Regions from separate parts of the Bacillus sp. SYZHCR11 genome, predicted to be linked through region 2. Evidence: riboswitches for the same ligand, from Rfam matches in the RefSeq annotation. Region 2 holds a riboswitch; each other region holds the start of a gene.
What was found. A riboswitch is a leader RNA that binds a small molecule or an ion and turns the genes downstream of it on or off. The one in region 2 is predicted to bind thiamine pyrophosphate.

Region 1: it holds a riboswitch for thiamine pyrophosphate, as region 2 does, so the genes downstream of both, AC2CGA_RS03335 (acetylornithine deacetylase) here and thiC (phosphomethylpyrimidine synthase ThiC) in region 2, are expected to answer to the same signal.
Region 3: it holds a riboswitch for thiamine pyrophosphate, as region 2 does, so the genes downstream of both, tenA (thiaminase II) here and thiC (phosphomethylpyrimidine synthase ThiC) in region 2, are expected to answer to the same signal.
Region 4: it holds a riboswitch for thiamine pyrophosphate, as region 2 does, so the genes downstream of both, AC2CGA_RS04360 (ECF transporter S component) here and thiC (phosphomethylpyrimidine synthase ThiC) in region 2, are expected to answer to the same signal.

The regions. Positions count from the first base shown of each region.
Region 1 is NZ_JBXUND010000001.1:760,041-764,240, forward strand. It holds gene AC2CGA_RS03320 (YggS family pyridoxal phosphate-dependent enzyme) at 1-69, opposite strand, end outside; gene pgeF (peptidoglycan editing factor PgeF) at 74-910, opposite strand; gene AC2CGA_RS03330 (YlmC/YmxH family sporulation protein) at 1,065-1,316, opposite strand; gene AC2CGA_RS03335 (acetylornithine deacetylase) at 1,377-2,657, opposite strand; TPP riboswitch at 2,731-2,835, opposite strand; gene AC2CGA_RS03340 (ABC transporter ATP-binding protein) at 2,840-3,637, opposite strand; gene sigG (RNA polymerase sporulation sigma factor SigG) at 3,766-4,200, opposite strand, start outside.
Region 2 is NZ_JBXUND010000001.1:1,411,259-1,415,458, forward strand. It holds gene thiC (phosphomethylpyrimidine synthase ThiC) at 17-1,789, opposite strand; TPP riboswitch at 1,911-2,021, opposite strand; gene AC2CGA_RS06545 (Type 1 glutamine amidotransferase-like domain-containing protein) at 2,071-2,769, opposite strand; gene AC2CGA_RS06550 (Na+/H+ antiporter NhaC family protein) at 2,807-3,331, opposite strand; tRNA gene AC2CGA_RS06555 (tRNA-Leu) at 3,523-3,604, opposite strand; tRNA gene AC2CGA_RS06560 (tRNA-Leu) at 3,851-3,939, opposite strand; tRNA gene AC2CGA_RS06565 (tRNA-Cys) at 3,947-4,017, opposite strand; tRNA gene AC2CGA_RS06570 (tRNA-Gly) at 4,024-4,098, opposite strand; tRNA gene AC2CGA_RS06575 (tRNA-Gln) at 4,152-4,200, opposite strand, start outside.
Region 3 is NZ_JBXUND010000001.1:1,149,214-1,153,413, forward strand. It holds gene thiO (glycine oxidase ThiO) at 1-586, opposite strand, end outside; gene tenI (thiazole tautomerase TenI) at 570-1,187, opposite strand; gene tenA (thiaminase II) at 1,165-1,872, opposite strand; TPP riboswitch at 1,960-2,068, opposite strand; gene AC2CGA_RS05190 (monovalent cation:proton antiporter family protein) at 2,122-3,966, opposite strand; gene prpE (bis(5'-nucleosyl)-tetraphosphatase PrpE) at 4,194-4,200, shown strand, end outside.
Region 4 is NZ_JBXUND010000001.1:1,004,655-1,008,854, reverse strand. It holds gene AC2CGA_RS04365 (ABC transporter ATP-binding protein) at 1-942, opposite strand, end outside; gene AC2CGA_RS04360 (ECF transporter S component) at 929-1,528, opposite strand; TPP riboswitch at 1,710-1,823, opposite strand; gene AC2CGA_RS04355 (glycoside hydrolase family 18 protein) at 1,972-3,234, shown strand; gene AC2CGA_RS04350 (transcriptional regulator SplA domain-containing protein) at 3,325-3,462, shown strand; M-box (ykoK) riboswitch at 3,569-3,734, shown strand; gene mgtE (magnesium transporter) at 3,969-4,200, shown strand, end outside.

The DNA.
Region 1 (4,200 bases), 650 kb from region 2:
TCGGCCCGATCTGTTACATGCTTCGTTTATTCTTTCGTTTATATGTCGTAATTGATCAGCAACACGCAAGATCTTATGCCTCCTTCATTCCGATAAAGGACATCATGCGTCCCGTTTTCCCTTTGTCGCGGCGGTGTGAAAAGAATAGTTCACGCTCTCGTTCGGTGCATAATCCGCTGACTGAAATGTTTTCTTCCGGAATGCCGCAATGTATCAGAAGAAGACGGTTGACCTCTTTTAAATCAAGTTGATACTGGCCTTTTTCCGTTTCGCATATGGCGGATTCAGCCGTAAAGGGCAGCGCCCGCACTTCATTGATGACGCGGTCGTCGACTGTATAACTTCCCGCGCTGATGGACGGACCGATGACAGCCTGAATATCTGTTAAACGGGAGCCTTCTTCGTTTACCCAGCGTTCCGTCATGATGCGTCCGATTTGTTTGACCGTCCCCTTCCATCCGGCATGGGCAGCGCCGATAATGGATTTCACCGGGTCATAAAAATACAAGGGCACACAGTCCGCAAAACAAAGGGCCAAAAAAAGATTCGCATCTTTCGTGTAGAGCCCGTCCGTCCCGCGGAATGCGGAAGAATAGTCTCTCGCTCCTTTTCCTTTATCCCCGGCTGTCACGCGCCGGACGCGGTTTTCATGTGTCTGGTCGGCGAACACCCAGGAATCCAGATCAGTACCGCATAAGGACGCTATGACTCCACGGTTTGTCACAACATCATGAGCTTCGTCCCGGACGTGCAATCCGGTATTTAATGACTCATACGGAGGATTGCTGACACCGCCGTTTTTCGTTGTGAATCCGGCGATGACCTTTGTGTTAAGCTGATTCACACAGTTCCAGTCTTCTATCATGAGTGCCGAGGGGGTGGTAAGACTAAACGGGTGATATGTATTCATGGAGATCCAACCTTTCGACAAACATTAAAAAAGCGTAATTTCCCACTCATTTTAACACAATTTTAAGCATACGTTTAGCGGCTGATTGAAAAATGAGATAAATAAATGTGCCGGAAACATTGAGATTTCCGGCTTTTTACAAGTAAAGGGAGGATTACGCTCCCCCCTTTGGTTCATTTACACGCACTAAGATGACATCTTCCCCAATTTTAACTATATTTCGCCAAGGAATGATCATTTCCTCTTCTTTTCCGAAAAAACCGAGAACTTTTCCGCTGCCGCCTAAAATAATCGCCTGAATTTTTCCCGTTGTCACGTTAATATCAATATCCCCGATGCTTCCGAGTTTTTTTCCGTTCGACACGTTTACCACATCTTTTATTTGAAATTCAGATATGCTGATCATCCGTATCACGCCCTTTGCCCGTTCTTTTTCCTATTATATGAACGGCCGGGCTGAACCTTGTCACATCGGGCAATCTTTTTTGCGGCTGCACCAGCCGAGAATAAATCTCAGCATGATTTTCGTATAGTCCATAAGCTCATCAACGGACACTTCCTCGTTTACGGAGTGGGCGTTTTTTAAATCGCCGGGGCCGTATATGACGCTCGGAATCCCGGCCTGATAAAGCCATCCTCCGTCTGTTACGGTTTGGGAAACATCAATGACGGGCTCCTGTTTTTTGACGGCAGAGTGTGATGCAGCCAAGACAGAAACTGCCGGATGATCCGGATCGATTTCCAGCGCCGGGAACACCTCTCCTCTGTCTTCAATCATCGAAGATCCGCCCCATTTGAACACCGGCCTGTTTTCTTTGAGCCACAGATCACTGTCAGCGACACGATTAATATAGTCTTCGATTTCTGCGGCTGCTTGTTCGTGCGTTTCGTTCGGATAAAAGTGGACGGTGATCCATAACCGGCATTCATCGGCGACAAACGCTGCGTGTCTTCCGCCTTCAATGACGGCGGGGTTGATCGTATTGGTGCCGGGCGCAATGCCGGGATAGCTTTTCGTTACCGCCCAGTGGCGCTCCAGCTCTCCCAAGGCAGTGATGATTTTCGCCATTTTTTCGATGGCGCTCGCTCCGAATGTGCCTCCGCCCGCATGAATCATATTGCGCCTCATGCCGTCATGAAATGTTTGTTTGCTTTTCAATTCTATCCAGCCGGTGATGACACCGCCCTGCCCTTGAATATGCAGGCTGCTCGTATCCGCGACAACCGCAAAATCCGCGTGATAGCCGCGTTTGCAGCATTCCAGCGTCCCCGCCTCGCCGACTTCTTCTCCGATTACAGACTGTACAATGAGGTCGCCCGGAAGCTTAATGCCGGCATCATGGATCAGCTTCAGAGAGAAAAGAACACACGCCAAACCTCCTTTCATATCAACGGCGCCCCTTCCGATCAGCATGCCGTCTTTTACGAGCGGCTGAAACGGGTCAGAGTTCCAGTCTTCGCCCCCGGCTTCTGCCACATCAATGTGTCCGTTTAAAATCAGGCTTTGATGCCTGCTTGAATCTGTCCCTTTTAAAACACCGACTACATTCGGATCTTCCGGATACACATCCCACATATCGACCGAGCAGCCCGTTTCTTTTAAAAAGCCGGCCACCCACTTTTGGGCTTCTGCCGTATTTCTTGCAGGCGGAGCCGGTGTCGGAAAGGCGATCAACCTTTCAGCTATTTGTATTAAATCGCCCCGCCGTTTCTCCGCCTGGTGTAACAGCATATCAATCTGATGCATTGGAAATCTCCCCTTTGGCTGTATCAAAAAACCCGTTTCATTAAAATAAAACGGGTAAAAAACGGATCTTCCTCCGCTTTTTTCACCGCTTCCCTCCGCCGGCATGATCCGGATCAGGTCCGTTAAGGGTTGAGACAACGTCTCTCTCAGCCGCATGGCAGCACCCCCAGGGTGAATTGATGTTATTTTACGGATGATGCCTCTTTTGCACGTGTTAAAAACGGGCGGCCATTGTTCCATAAGACATTGACAGGCGTATCGAAAAACGCTGTAAGCCGCTCGTCAGAAAGCATATCCCTGATTTCCCCGGAGGCGAACACCTCGCCTTGTTTTAAAAGCAGCGCCTGATCAAATACCGGCAGAATTTCTTCAGCGTGATGGGTGACATAAAGGATGGACGGCGCATTTTCTTTTTCGGCGATCGACGTAATCGTGTCCAGCAGCTGCTCCCTTGCCATAAAATCAAGACCCGTCACGGGCTCGTCCAAAATCAGCAGTTTGGGATCAGCCATAAGCGCCCGCGCAATCAGCGCTCTTTGTCTTTCCCCTTGTGATAATGTTTCGTACCGCCTGTCGGCGTAACTGATGGCGCCCAAATCCTTCAGAAGACCGATCGCTTTTTCCCTTACCTGCTCACTCGGAGTTTCGTACAGCCCGATTGAGGCGTACGCGCCGCTGAGGGCGATTTCAAAAGCGGAGTCCGCGGCATATAATTTGTGCTGAAGACCTGCCGAAACAAGGCCGATTTTCCTTCTGAGCCTGTCACCGAGCTCTGTTTTGCCGAACTGATGGCCGAGCACCTGCATCTCTCCTGAAGTGGGGAAGTAATAAGAGCATAACATATTCAGCAAAGCCGTTTTTCCGGCTCCGTTTAATCCGTACAGCACCCAATTTTCGTTTTTCTCGACGCGCCAGTTAATATCTTTCAAAATCCATTTCCCGTTTCTTTTTAATGACACACTGTCCAGCTGTAAAATCATTGCCGTTTCCCCCGTTTACTTTATTTAAATTTTCTAAAAACTTTTACACATTAGAATACATCACTTTTTTGCAAACGTAAACCATCGCATGAAAAAAGCCTTTAAACAAGGTTTAAAGGCTTTTTCCGTTATTGGTGGATATTTTTATTCATTTGTTTAATGGCTGCCTTTTCAAGCCTTGAGACCTGAGCTTGGGATATCCCGATTTCTTCAGCGACTTCCATTTGGGTTTTCCCTTGGAAAAAGCGCTTTCGCAAAATCATTTTTTCCCGTTCGTTCAGTCTTCTCATGCCTTCTTTCAGAGCGAGCTCCTCAATCCATTGTGTATCCTTGTTGCGCTCATCGCTGATCTGGTCCATCACGTAGATCGGATCGCCGCCGTCATTATAAATCGGCTCAAACAGTGAAACCGGATCCTGGATGGCGTCAAGGGCAAACACAATTTCTTCATGGGGCACTTCAAGAACTTTGGCGATTTCCTCTGCTGTCGGCTCCCTGCTTGTCTCACTGATTAACCGCTCTCTTACTTGAAGCGCTTTATATGCGATATCGCGAAGCGACCT
Region 2 (4,200 bases):
ATCTTCATCTTTTCTTTTATTGATATAAGCGGCTTCCCTTCTCTGCAAACTCTTTTGCTTTTTCTTTCAGCCCTTCATTGACGGCCTCGTCTTCAGTAAGTCCGTTTTCCTTCGCATAATCACGAATATCCTGAGAAATTCTCATGCTGCAGAACTTCGGGCCGCACATCGAACAGAAGTGAGCCGTTTTTGCGCCTTCAGCCGGCAGCGTTTCATCATGATATTCCATTGCTCTTTCAGGATCAAGCGACAAATGAAATTGATCACGCCACCGGAATTCAAACCGCGCCTTAGACAGAGCATCGTCACGGATCTGTGCACCCGGATGCCCTTTAGCAAGGTCTGCGGCATGTGCCGCGATTTTGTACGTAATGACGCCTTCTCTTACATCATCACGATTCGGCAGCCCCAAATGCTCCTTCGGCGTGACATAGCAAAGCATCGCCGTCCCGTACCAGCCGATCATCGCCGCGCCGATTGCTGAAGTAATGTGGTCATAGCCAGGAGCGATATCCGTTGTTAATGGGCCGAGCGTGTAAAAAGGCGCCTCTTTACAAATTTCCAGCTGCTTGTCCATGTTTTCTTTAATTTTATGCATCGGCACATGACCCGGTCCTTCGATCATCACTTGCACATCGTGCTTCCACGCAATCTCCGTCAATTCTCCGAGAGTCTCCAATTCCGCAAACTGCGCTTCATCATTGGCATCCGCAATCGAACCCGGACGAAGCCCGTCACCAAGTGAAAAAGCGATATCATAGGTCTTCATGATTTCACAAATTTCTTCAAAATGCGTGTACAGAAAGCTTTCCTGATGATGAGCCAGGCACCATTGCGCCATAATCGCCCCGCCGCGGGATACGATTCCCGTCGTGCGTTTAGCCGTTAACGGGACGTAACGAAGCAGTACGCCGGCATGAATGGTGAAATAATCCACGCCCTGCTCCGCCTGCTCAATCAATGTGTCACGATAAATGTCCCACGTTAAATCCTCGGCAATGCCATTAACTTTTTCAAGCGCCTGATAAATCGGCACCGTCCCCACAGGCACGGGGCAGTTGCGGATAATCCATTCACGCGTCGTATGAATGTCTTTTCCCGTGGATAAATCCATCATCGTATCGGCGCCCCAGCGAATCGCCCACGTCATTTTTTCGACTTCTTCTTCGATAGAAGATGTAACAGCCGAGTTGCCGATATTGGCATTAATTTTCACATGAAAATTCCGGCCGATAATCATCGGCTCGCTTTCCGGGTGGTTGACGTTAGAAGGAATAATCGCCCGGCCGCTGGCTACCTCGTCTCTGACAAATTCGGGAGACACATGCTCGCGAATTGCGATAAACTCCATTTCCGGCGTAATGATGCCTTTTCTCGCATAATGCAATTGTGTTACATTTTTCCCCGGCTTGGCCCGAAGCGGTTTCCGCTGCAGGCCGGGGTATTCGGCAGCATGATCTTCTTTTTTATAGCCGTTGTCTTCAGGTCTCACGGTCCGGCCGTTATATTCTTCTACATCTCCGCGCCCGGTAATCCACTTTGTGCGGAGCGCCCCCAGACCTTCATGAATATCAATCTGTACATCCGGGTCTGTATACGGTCCGCTCGTATCATAAACACGGACCGGCGCATTCTCCTCTTCCCCGAATGCCCCCGTAGTCGCACTCAGGCTGATTTCCCGCATCGGCACTCGTATGTCGGGCGAAGAACCTTCTGCATAAACCTTTTTACTGCCGGAAAAACTCGACATAATGGAAATGTTCGCTTGCTGTACTGATTGATTTTGCATACAAATCTCTCCTTTATCATTTGAATAACAGAACCAAGCTCAGCACCAGCACAAAAAAACCGGGTTCAAAGAAGAACCCGATTTTGCAGTCAGAAAGAAACTATTATTGTTTTCCTCAACAATAATAAAACCTTTACTTCCCCACGCTGGTACGAACCAGATCAGGTCCAAAGGGTTAAGAAGCCGCCGCTTCTCTCTCAGCCCGCTCAGACGGGCACCCCCAGTAACTATTGATTTCGCTCTCATCGTAACATAAGTTGTGTACAAAAAAAAGCATATTATCAAAATTCAGATAACGGAATGGTCATAAGCTCTGTTTCCCGAACGCCTTCTTCGGTATTAAAAACCCGATAACCCTTTGCGGTTTCCCGGGATGAGACAGCCCGGAACAGCTGACCGTCTTTATAATGAAGCGCAGCGCCGTCATCAGCGGCATAGCCCTCCCTGAGTTTCTTTTCAGAAATCAGACGGTGATACACCGGCCGGCGCTCCGATTCTCCGTCATAGTGCGGACAAAAGCTGCCCGGCAAAAATCCTAAAGCTGTTAACTCTCGCAAATCCCCCGCTGAATCCGTCCCCCCTTCTTCATACCAGCAAATCGCTCCAGCGCTGAGACCCGCTAAGATGATGCCGTTTTCCCAAGCCTCACGAAGAATAAGGTCAAGCCCCCACTCTTTCCATAAGACAAGCATATTGCGCGTATTTCCGCCGCCGACATATATAATATCTTTCTTCATGAGAAAGGATCTGAGATCAGAACCCGGCGGTTTAAACAGCGACAAGTGATCCGGCTCACACCGCAGCTTTTGAAAGGCCTGATAAAACCTGCCGGTATATTTCTCCGAATCTCCGCTTGCCGTCGGCAAAAAACAAACTTTCGGCTTTGACCGCGCCGACTGCTCTAAAATATACTGATCCAGCACAAGATGATCCGGCTCCATGGAAAACCCCCCGCCGCCCATTGCAATAATCTGCTTCAATGTCATCACTTCTTTTTTTCTCAAGTATAACAGCTCATTAAAAAGGCGTTATCCCAATTTCGGATAACGCCTTCAAAAAGTATTTGTTATCTGAAAAATACGCACCGTATAACACAACGGAGATCCCCGCGGCGTTAATCGCCGGAACAAGCTTCGAACGGGTACACTTCACAACATCGATCCCCAACACCGTATTATCACTGAGGGGAGAAGCAAACCAAATGTTCCGCTCGCTAATAATAAGCTGGTATGTAACTGAACCGCCAGCGTTACGCCGAGCGCCCCAAGTCCCCCAGGATGACCCGATAAAATAGGAGATAACAACCCCCAGTATAAAAAGAGACGGCGCAATAAACATATGAGGGCTCCATGATGTTAAATGAGAAGTAACATATTTCGAGAATCCCAGATTTTCAGCTACTGCTGTTACGGCCCAAATCAGCGATAACATAATAATAACGTTGACCAATTCGTTTCCGCCCTTAATAAAATGGGTAACAAGCTCGCCTGCATGAAAACGCTGAAACATAAAAAGAGCAAATACTGCAATAACCGCTGCCAATAATGCGCGCTTTTGAATGGCCGACCCACCAGCTGAGAAACAGTGTTAATCCCGATCGGAATGATTTAACTCCACGGCCGAATCGGTGTTTCCTTTTCAGCTCCTCCTGCTGCAGGTATCATGTTTTCACAAGCCTTGGAGATATTTTTATACAACAAAAAAGGCTTCTACAATATGTAGAAGCCTTTGTATACCGGTGGCCGGGGTCGAACCGGCACTCCAGAAGGAACACGATTTTGAGTCGTGCGCGTCTGCCAATTCCGCCACACCGGCATGTAATCCGTCGTGTTCAACCGACGTATATAAATATAACATGCATTTTATAAAGTGTCAATGGTTTTAGTGAAGTTTTTTCAAATGGTAATGCAGTATATACGATACAAGCAAGAAACTTATATTGATAGTCTTCACTCTTTTATTATATAAAAAAAGCGACCTGCAATATGCAAATCACTCTCATATATGTTTTATAATAAGAAAATTGATGACCAATTTAACATAATTCGCTCAAAGTTAAATTGGTGCCGAGGGCCGGACTTGAACCGGCACGGTAGTCACCTACCGCAGGATTTTAAGTCCTGTGTGTCTGCCAATTCCACCACCCCGGCAATAGAAAGGCGACACCCGGATTCGAACCGGGGATAAAGGTTTTGCAGACCTCTGCCTTACCACTTGGCTATGCCGCCGTAATTTGGAGCGGAAGACGGGATTCGAACCCGCGACCCCCACCTTGGCAAGGTGATGTTCTACCACTGAACTACTTCCGCAACATGTAAAAGAACTTAATACATCTTATGCTGTTGTTTTCAAAAAAATGCAACTGGGCTAGCTGGATTCGAACCAACGCATGACGGAGTCAAAGTCCGTTG
Region 3 (4,200 bases), 260 kb from region 2:
CAGCATAAACATCCCCGCCGGACGTTGTGATGCAATATTCTCCGTTCACCCGTTTTACGGAGGTGACTTGTGTGTGCTCACATATGTCAGCGCCATAGCGCCGCGCTCCTTTTGCATACGCTTTGCAAACATAGTACGGTTCGACATGGACATCGTCTTTTATAAGACTTGCGCCGAGAATGTCTTTTGAAGCGTAAGGCTCTTTTTCAAGGGCATCTTCCGCTGAAAGCCAAGTGACGGAAGGCAGATCATCCATCTTCCGTAAACGGGCGATATCTTCTTCGGTATACGCCAGTTTAAGCATTCCGCCGTTATGGCGCCTGATGTCAATGCCGCTAGCTTCCTCAAGCTCTTGCCCCGCCGCTTCATACAGCCTTTGACTGTGCATGGCAAAATTAAAAAACGCATCCCGGTTTTCACATTCCGCATGAGCGCCCAGCATTCCCACGGCAGCGCTTGTCGTTTTTCGGCCGACTTCTCCAGCTTCAAACAAGACAACGTTCTGCTGCGTCTTCGCCAGCTCATAAGAAATGGCGCACCCGATAATTCCGCCGCCGATCACCGCCGTATCATAGTGCTTCTTCATAATCGGCCTCCCTTACCGCGCGTGCATACCGTTTTGCCGCCTCCTCGGGATTTTCAGCTGAGAAAATGCCTGACATGACGGCAATTCCGTCCGGCTTCGCCTGCTTTGTGTGTCCGATCGTCTGCAGTGTCATTCCGCCGATTGCGATAACGGGGATGGAAAGCGTGCGTTTGATCTCTGAAAGCAGGCTGATGCCTCTTGCTTCAAGTCCTTGTTTACATTCGGTTTCAAATATATGGCCGAACACCACATAATCCGCATCTTCCTTTTCAGCTTGGATGGCTTCTTCCAGCGAATGAACCGAACGTCCGATATGAAGATGGGGAAATCTGCTTCGCACCTGCTTTACGGAAAAGCTGCGGGACGGAAGCTGAACACGGTGTATGTTGGCAAAAAGCGCGATATCCGCCCTGTCATTGATGATCAATTTGTCCTTATCCGCACCGCCCTTTTTCAAAAGGGACAAAAGCTGCATGATCTCTCCCGCTGTTTTATCCCGCTCACGGATATGGATAAAGCTCACTTCGCGCTGAATCGATAGAATATCCTCGGCCAGCTCGGCAACGGGTTTGCGATTATCAGTTACCGCGTGCAGCTCCAAAGGATTCCACCTCTTTTCCGTCCTTCTCGGACCAGCCTTCTTTTTGATAAGCCATTCCCCAAAATTGATATTCATAATAGCTTGAAATCACAAAATTCTCTTTCATTTTCGCGCGGATTTCCTCTGTGCTGTTTTCAGCAATCTCGTCAAAACGGCTGATCTGTTCTTCGACCTGCTGTCTGAACCAGTCTCCGCCGTATGTACCGATCCATTTTTCATAAATCGGATGCTCCGGTTTGCACTCTTTTAGGTGTTCGCCGACTTCATAATAAAGCCAATAACAAGGCAGAAGCGCAGCTAATATTTCTCCAAAATTGCCGCTCATCACCGATCTGTACATATGAGACGTATAAGAATAGGCGGTCGGTGCCGGTTTAAATGCTGCACGCTCTTCTTCCGTAATTCCTAAAAGCTCCGTAAACTCGCGGTGCAGCGCCATTTCCGCTTCATATGTCCCTTGAGCGTGGCCCGCCATCCTGCCCGTCGTAAACAAGTCTTCGGCATATGCGGCGCCGAACGCCTGAACTTTTGCAAAATGCGTCAAATAGTAGGAATCTTGCAGCACGTAATAGCTGAAACGGTCTATCGGCAGGCTTCCGTCACCGATTCCCGTTACAAACGGATGAACAAAACTTCCGTCCCACCATTCGGCAGCCGCCTGTCTGCATTCTTCAGAAAATGTCATCATGTCTTCCCCCCTGATAAAATAAAAAAACCACTTTCCCGCATCGGAAAAGTGGTTTGGAATTTAAATGGATAAAAGGAACCCCAAAAAAATACCGCTCCACTTCCCTACGCAGGTCTGAACCTGTTCAAGTTATGAGGGTCTAAAAGTCTCACTTTTATCTCAGCCCTTATGAAGGACACCCCTAGTGGTCATACGATTAATGATTTATTTGTTATGCCTTCTATATTATCACGAATTGCAATTTGGTCAAGCTTCAAGGATTTTTCTCAGTTCTGACACGTAGTTGCGCGAGCCTGTGACGATGAGACGGTCTCCTGTTTTCAGCCGTGTGTCTCCGTGCGGAACGATGCTGTCCACACCTCTGAAAATCCGGACGAAAATCACATCGCCCATCAGCGGAAATTCCCGCAGAATGATGCCGTTATACGCCGGGTTTTCCAGATTGATCTGATATAACGAAGACTCCTCATTCGTCAGGAGGCTCATCACGCCCGGCGCCTCAATTAACGCGCGCAGCAGCGTTTTTGTAGACAGAAGGATAGAAAAAATACTGATGCCCTCTTCTTTCAGTTTTGTTTCATGCTCAACCGAGCCGACGCTTGCGATGATACGCTCAGTCCCTTTCTCTTTCGCCAGTAAGGCGATTTCAGCGTTCACATCTTCATTTCCCGTCGCCACGACAAGAATATCCGTTTTGAAAATACCGTGCGACTCAAGCGTGCCGGGCTCGTAATCAGAAATCGTGTCAACCGAAAAAACGGATTCCGCAAGCGTTTCCCCGGCATTTTCCTGATACACATGGACGACCCGTACTTCATATTCCTCCTCAGGCAATTCCAGCGTAACCGGGAGCGTCATTTGGTTGGCGCCGATAAATGTAATGCGCTTTTTTTCCTGCGGCGCGCTATGCCGTTTGAATAATTTCTTAAAGCCGATCGGCGTGATGATGCTGGCAATAACCGCAACTAAAGTCAGCGCGCCGGACATATTGGCGCTGATAATGTGGAGCCTTTCTCCGATCGTAGCCGCCGCGATAACAAGCGACAGCGTCGACGTCAGCAAAAAGCCCGAAGCAAACACGGTTCTTTTGTCGTACCATTTCTTTAAATAAAACACCGGGAACATTTTGCTGATAAACAGCGCAAGCAGAAGCAGCGGAATCATCGTTAATGTTTTCGGATCTTGGAAAAGCGTCCAAATATCCAATTTCACCCCGACCATGACGAAAAAGATCGGAATTAAAAACCCGTAGCCGAAGGAATCCAGCTGTTCCACCATTTCTTTATTCGGAGACAGAAGCGATACCAGAACGCCTGCCAAAAACGCGCCGAGAATATTTTCCGCCCCGAGAGATTCCGATAAAGCGACAAGCACGATAATCAGTGTGAAAATGGCTCTCGTGCCGATCTGCACAGTGCCTTTAGACATCGACTGCACAAATGAACGGTGTTTAAAGATCCTGCCGAAGAAATACAGCACGACCCCCGCTGCAAAGAGAATCAACAGAAGCCACATATTTCCGCTGTCTTCTCCGTAAAGAGAAGAGAAGAAAGCGAGCAGAATCATTGTAGCCAAGTCTGCGATAACGGCGACAAGCAGGATGATCTGGCCGATATTGGAGTTCATGATCCGTTCTTCCTTTAAAGTCGGAACCACCACACCGAGTGATATTGTTGAAATAATAAGCGTCATTAAAAATGCGTTTTGAATAAAACCGGCTAATACAAAGGCATAGGACAGCAGCAATGATAAAATAAAGATGCCGAAAAAGATAATCAGCGCGGCAGAAAACGTGTTGGGCGCTTCCTTGCCGTTCGGAAGGAATTGTTTTTTCTTCCCTTTCTCAAATGAAGAAAAATCAATTTCCAAGCCGCTTAAAAACATTAAAAAGATAAAGCCGAGAACAGACAGCGTCTCCAGCCACGTGTCTCCCTGAACGACAAGATTCAGGCCGCTTTTTCCGATAATAAGCCCCATGATGATCTCCGCGACGACGACGGGGATGCTGAGCTTAAACCGATGTAAAAGGAGCGGCGTCAAAAAAGCGACGATCAGAACGACGACTAAAGATGCGACTGATGTGTGTTCCATTTGTAAATACCTCCTTAAAACAAGGGTTATAAAAGCCCGCTTTAAGCGGACGAAACCTTACTTTTTTTAAAAACATAACGCATATTCTAACAAGGCTGAACGCGAAAAAAAAGTGATAAGGCTTTATTTCTTCAATTCTTTTTTTAATTTGTACCAAAACAGCGTAATTAGGTATAGGAATTAGCCCCATAATAAATAAAAAACCGTTAATAAGGAGGCTGAAACGAATGGCTT
Region 4 (4,200 bases), 410 kb from region 2:
GGAAAAGCTCACATCCTGAAAAATGACGTCTGCTCCTCTTGAGAATGACAGCTCGTGAACGCTCAGCGCGTCTTCTGCCGAAAGCGCGGCGGGCCGGGGTTCGGGCAGAGATGGCACAGGTTCGTGAAACAGATTTTCTTTACACAATGTAAAAGGAATGCTGACGTGCTCCTGCAATGAGATCACACGCGGAATCGGAATGCCGAGCTGCATCAGCTCTTCAATCTTTGTTTCAAAGATAACATCCGTCTCTCCGTCCATCACCTTCTGACCTGTTTCGTCAAGGACAATCGTCCTGTCCATCCACGGCGCCCAGTGATCAAGCTGATGTTCGATAACGAGAAGGCCGAAGCCTTTTTTTGCTTGAAGATCTTTGATCAGCCGCACTAATTCACGTGCCGAATATGGATCAAGCTGTGCCGTCGGTTCGTCCAAAATAATGAGTTCCGGTTCCATCGCAATGATACAGGCAAGCGCCACTTTTTGTTTTGAACCGCCTGACAGCGAAGCGATCGTTCGCGTTTTCAGATGAGTGATCTCTAATTTTTCTAAAACGTCATCGATGATTGCGTCCATATCTTCTTTTGTATATTGCAAATTTTCCAGGCCGAAGGCGATTTCATCTTCAACCGTCAGCATGCAAAACTGCTGGTCCGGATCTTGAAACACGACGCCGATGGATCTGGCGGCGGGTTCTGTCAGGTGTGAAAGAGGTGTTCCGTATAAAGAAACGGTTCCCGATTGAACCCCATCGCATGCTTCCGGGTACAGACCGTTTAAACAGAGAGCGAGCGAGCTTTTGCCGCATCCGCTCGGCCCGAGCAATAAAGCCCGCTCTCCTTTGCGGAGCTGAAAGGACACGTTTTGAAAAATCGGCTTTTCATCCTGATCATAAGAAAAGGTAAGACGGCCGGCGGATAGAAGGGGTTCAGATGCCTGCATCTTGGTTCACCTGTTTCTTTTTCTTCTTGAATTGTTTTCCGAGCGCCATGCCGTTCAGCACTCCTGTGTAAGCCAGCGCATCACTGATTGCTTTGCCGAGAAGGCCGGCAAGAAGCGCACCTGAGACCAGACGGATGAGAAGCATGACGGCTAATAAACCCGGATTCAAAACAGAGTATCCGGAAACGAACAAGTCATAAATGAAGCTTGTCACAGAAGACCCCATACCGGATAAAAGAAGCACGGGCAGGGTATACACCCGCCAGCGTGTCGCTAAAAAGACCGCTTCCGCACCGATTCCCTGTGCGATCCCGATCAGAATCACCATCGGTCCTGACGGATTTCCGAGTAAGCACTCCACAAACGCGGCGATGATTTCAGAAACGAGAGCCGCTCCCGGTTTTTGAATAATGTACGCGGCAATCACCGAGACGATAAACCAGATACCGTAAATCGGTTCGTAGCTCATCCGGCCGAAAAATCCTGCCGCTATATTACTTGCATGAGTTGATACTAAATAAATGACAGCAAATACAACACTGATGACGGACATGACGACAATTTCTCTCATTTTCCAATTTTTCATTGTGATCTCCTGCTTTCTTATCGATAGTCGTATGTATGAAAGAGTTGATTTTACGAAAGACGATTGATCGTAAGTTTCATATTGCGGTGTCCTCCCCCGTTTTTTAATGAAAAATAAAAAACTGCATATCCGAGGGAATATGCAGCAGCAGAACGAAAACGCATGGGGAAAAAACCTGCGCTCCGGTCAATCTGCACTTCCCCACGCTGGTATTATCCAGATCGGGTTATAAGGGATCAAAACACGCCTGCCGCATGTTTTATCTCAGCCGATAACAGCACCCCTAGTGCGTTTCCTATACAGTTTTTTATGATGACATCATCATAGTTGATCATGTCTGATTTGTAAACAGCCTTTCTCCGAACAGAGTTTGGAATCGGACCGGAAGATCATTCATAAAGATAAGAAGAGCCCTTTTGATCAAAAGGAAACGGAGGACATCTATGTTTGTTCATACAGTGCAGTCTGGCGACTCGTTATTTTCCATCAGCAGAAAGTACGGATACCCTGTTGACAGCATCAGAAGCGTCAACGGGCTTGAGGAAACGAATATCGTTCCGGGGCAGGCGCTTTTAATCCCTCTTAATGAATATACGGTTCAGCCGAATGATACGTATGCCGTTATCGCAGGTAAGGCTTATGTGCCGCAGATGCAGCTGATGCAGGCAAACCCGGATATTCCGCCGAACCGGCTGCGGACGGGTATGAAAGTGAAGATCCCTGATATCTCTAACTATCTTGCGGGAACCCTGCAATTTTATGTCATTCGGACGCCTGAAGCGGATAGAGAGCTGATTAATGATTTTGCGCCGTATTCTTCGGCGATTTCTTTGTTTGAATATCATTTCGGCCCGAATGGAGATATCATAAACGATTTAAACGACAGAACCGCAATAGAAACCACATGGCAGAACAGAGTGCGCCCGCTTGCCGTCATTACGAATCTGACAGAAGGGGGATTCAGTCCGGAATTAGCCCATCAAGTGCTGCAGAATCCGGCGGCAAGAACGAATCTCGTCAACAATATCGTCTCCTTAACGGTAAGAAAGGGATACGGCGGTGTAAATATCGATTTTGAACGGGTCAGAGAAGCTGACAGGGATCTCTTCACAGGATTTCTCCGGCAGTTAAAAACCCGGCTTTCAGAGCATCAGCTCGCGTTAACGATATCGGTTCCGGCGAAAACAAGTGATGCAGTGCCGTGGCTGAGGGGATATGATTACGGCGGAATCGGAGCCGTCGTCGATTATATGTTCATTATGGCGTACGACTGGCACCACGCCGGCAGTGAGCCGGGACCCGTGGCGCCTTTAACAGAGGTCAGGCAAACGATCAATTTTGCCATCAGCAGGGTGCCGAGAAGAAAAGTGATTCTCGGTGTTCCGCTGTACGGGTATGATTGGGTGATTCCGTACCGTCCCGGAACGATCGGATCTGCCATCTCCAATCAGCGCGCCATGGAAACGGCGATGAAGCATCAATCAATGATCCGTTATTCCCAGCAGGAGCGTTCCCCGTACTTCCGGTATACTGATGAAAATGGAAGAACGCATGAAGTGTGGTTTGAGGATGTGCGGAGCATGAGTGAAAAAATGGTTCTCGTTCGGGAGTTCGGACTGCAGGCGATCGGCGCGTGGCAATTAACGCTCGGTTTCAAACCGGGCCCGTGGCTGCTTAGGAACTTTTTTACGATCCGAAAAATATAGCTGCATGTCCCTCTCCGTAAGTGATTTTTTCTTTCCTATGATAACGGAGCTTCTTTTGGACAATCTAAAATTGAGAAGGAGGTCTGTCATATGAAGAAAAGGGAAGAGCAGTATATCAACGAGGCTGAGTATGTACCGCACCCGACAAAAGAAGGGGAATACGCGCTCATGCTGCATGAATCCTATCATTTCCTTTCAGAAGAGGATGAAAGCGATTTGCCGGAATAAAGGCTTTATGCCTTTATTCCGTTTATTTTATAGGCATGTGCTGAAATCACAAATTTAAGGTTGACACATTCCTTTTTTTTCTGTAATCTCAGTGTGTCAATTCAAATAAGAACTTCGTTAGGTGAGGCTCCTGTATGGAGATACGCTGCTGCCCAAAAATGTCCAAAGACGCCAATGGGTCAACAGGAATCATCGACATAAGGTGATTCTTAACGCAGCTGGATGGCTGTCCTATGCCATACAGTGCTAAAGCTCTACGATTGGAGGCCCCGCACGTTTATTTGCCGTGCTTGTTTTCGCCTTCATATCGGAAGGTTTTTTTTATGCCTCAAAACGTACACGACTGAGCATGATAAGGAGGTGCGGAGTATGGATTCTCCCCATTCGAGTATGTCAGAAGAAGTACCCATATACAGCCAGATAACCAGTGACGACATGATGAGGAGACAAACCGCCGCACTTCCCTTGACGGACGGCGCGTCTCCGTAAAGGAGGTACGAGTCCCGATGGTCCAAAACATGACCTATGACGAACTCATATTACGCATTATCATTTTATTGCGGGACGGAAAAATAAAAGAATTCCGAAACATGATAGATGAGCTTCAGCCCTATGACATGGCATTTTTATTTAAAGAAATGCCGGAAAAGCACAGGGCCCGCTATCTGTCATATATGACGGTTGATGACATCACCGACATGATCGGAGAGCTGGAGCGGGAATTTCAGCTTGCCGTTT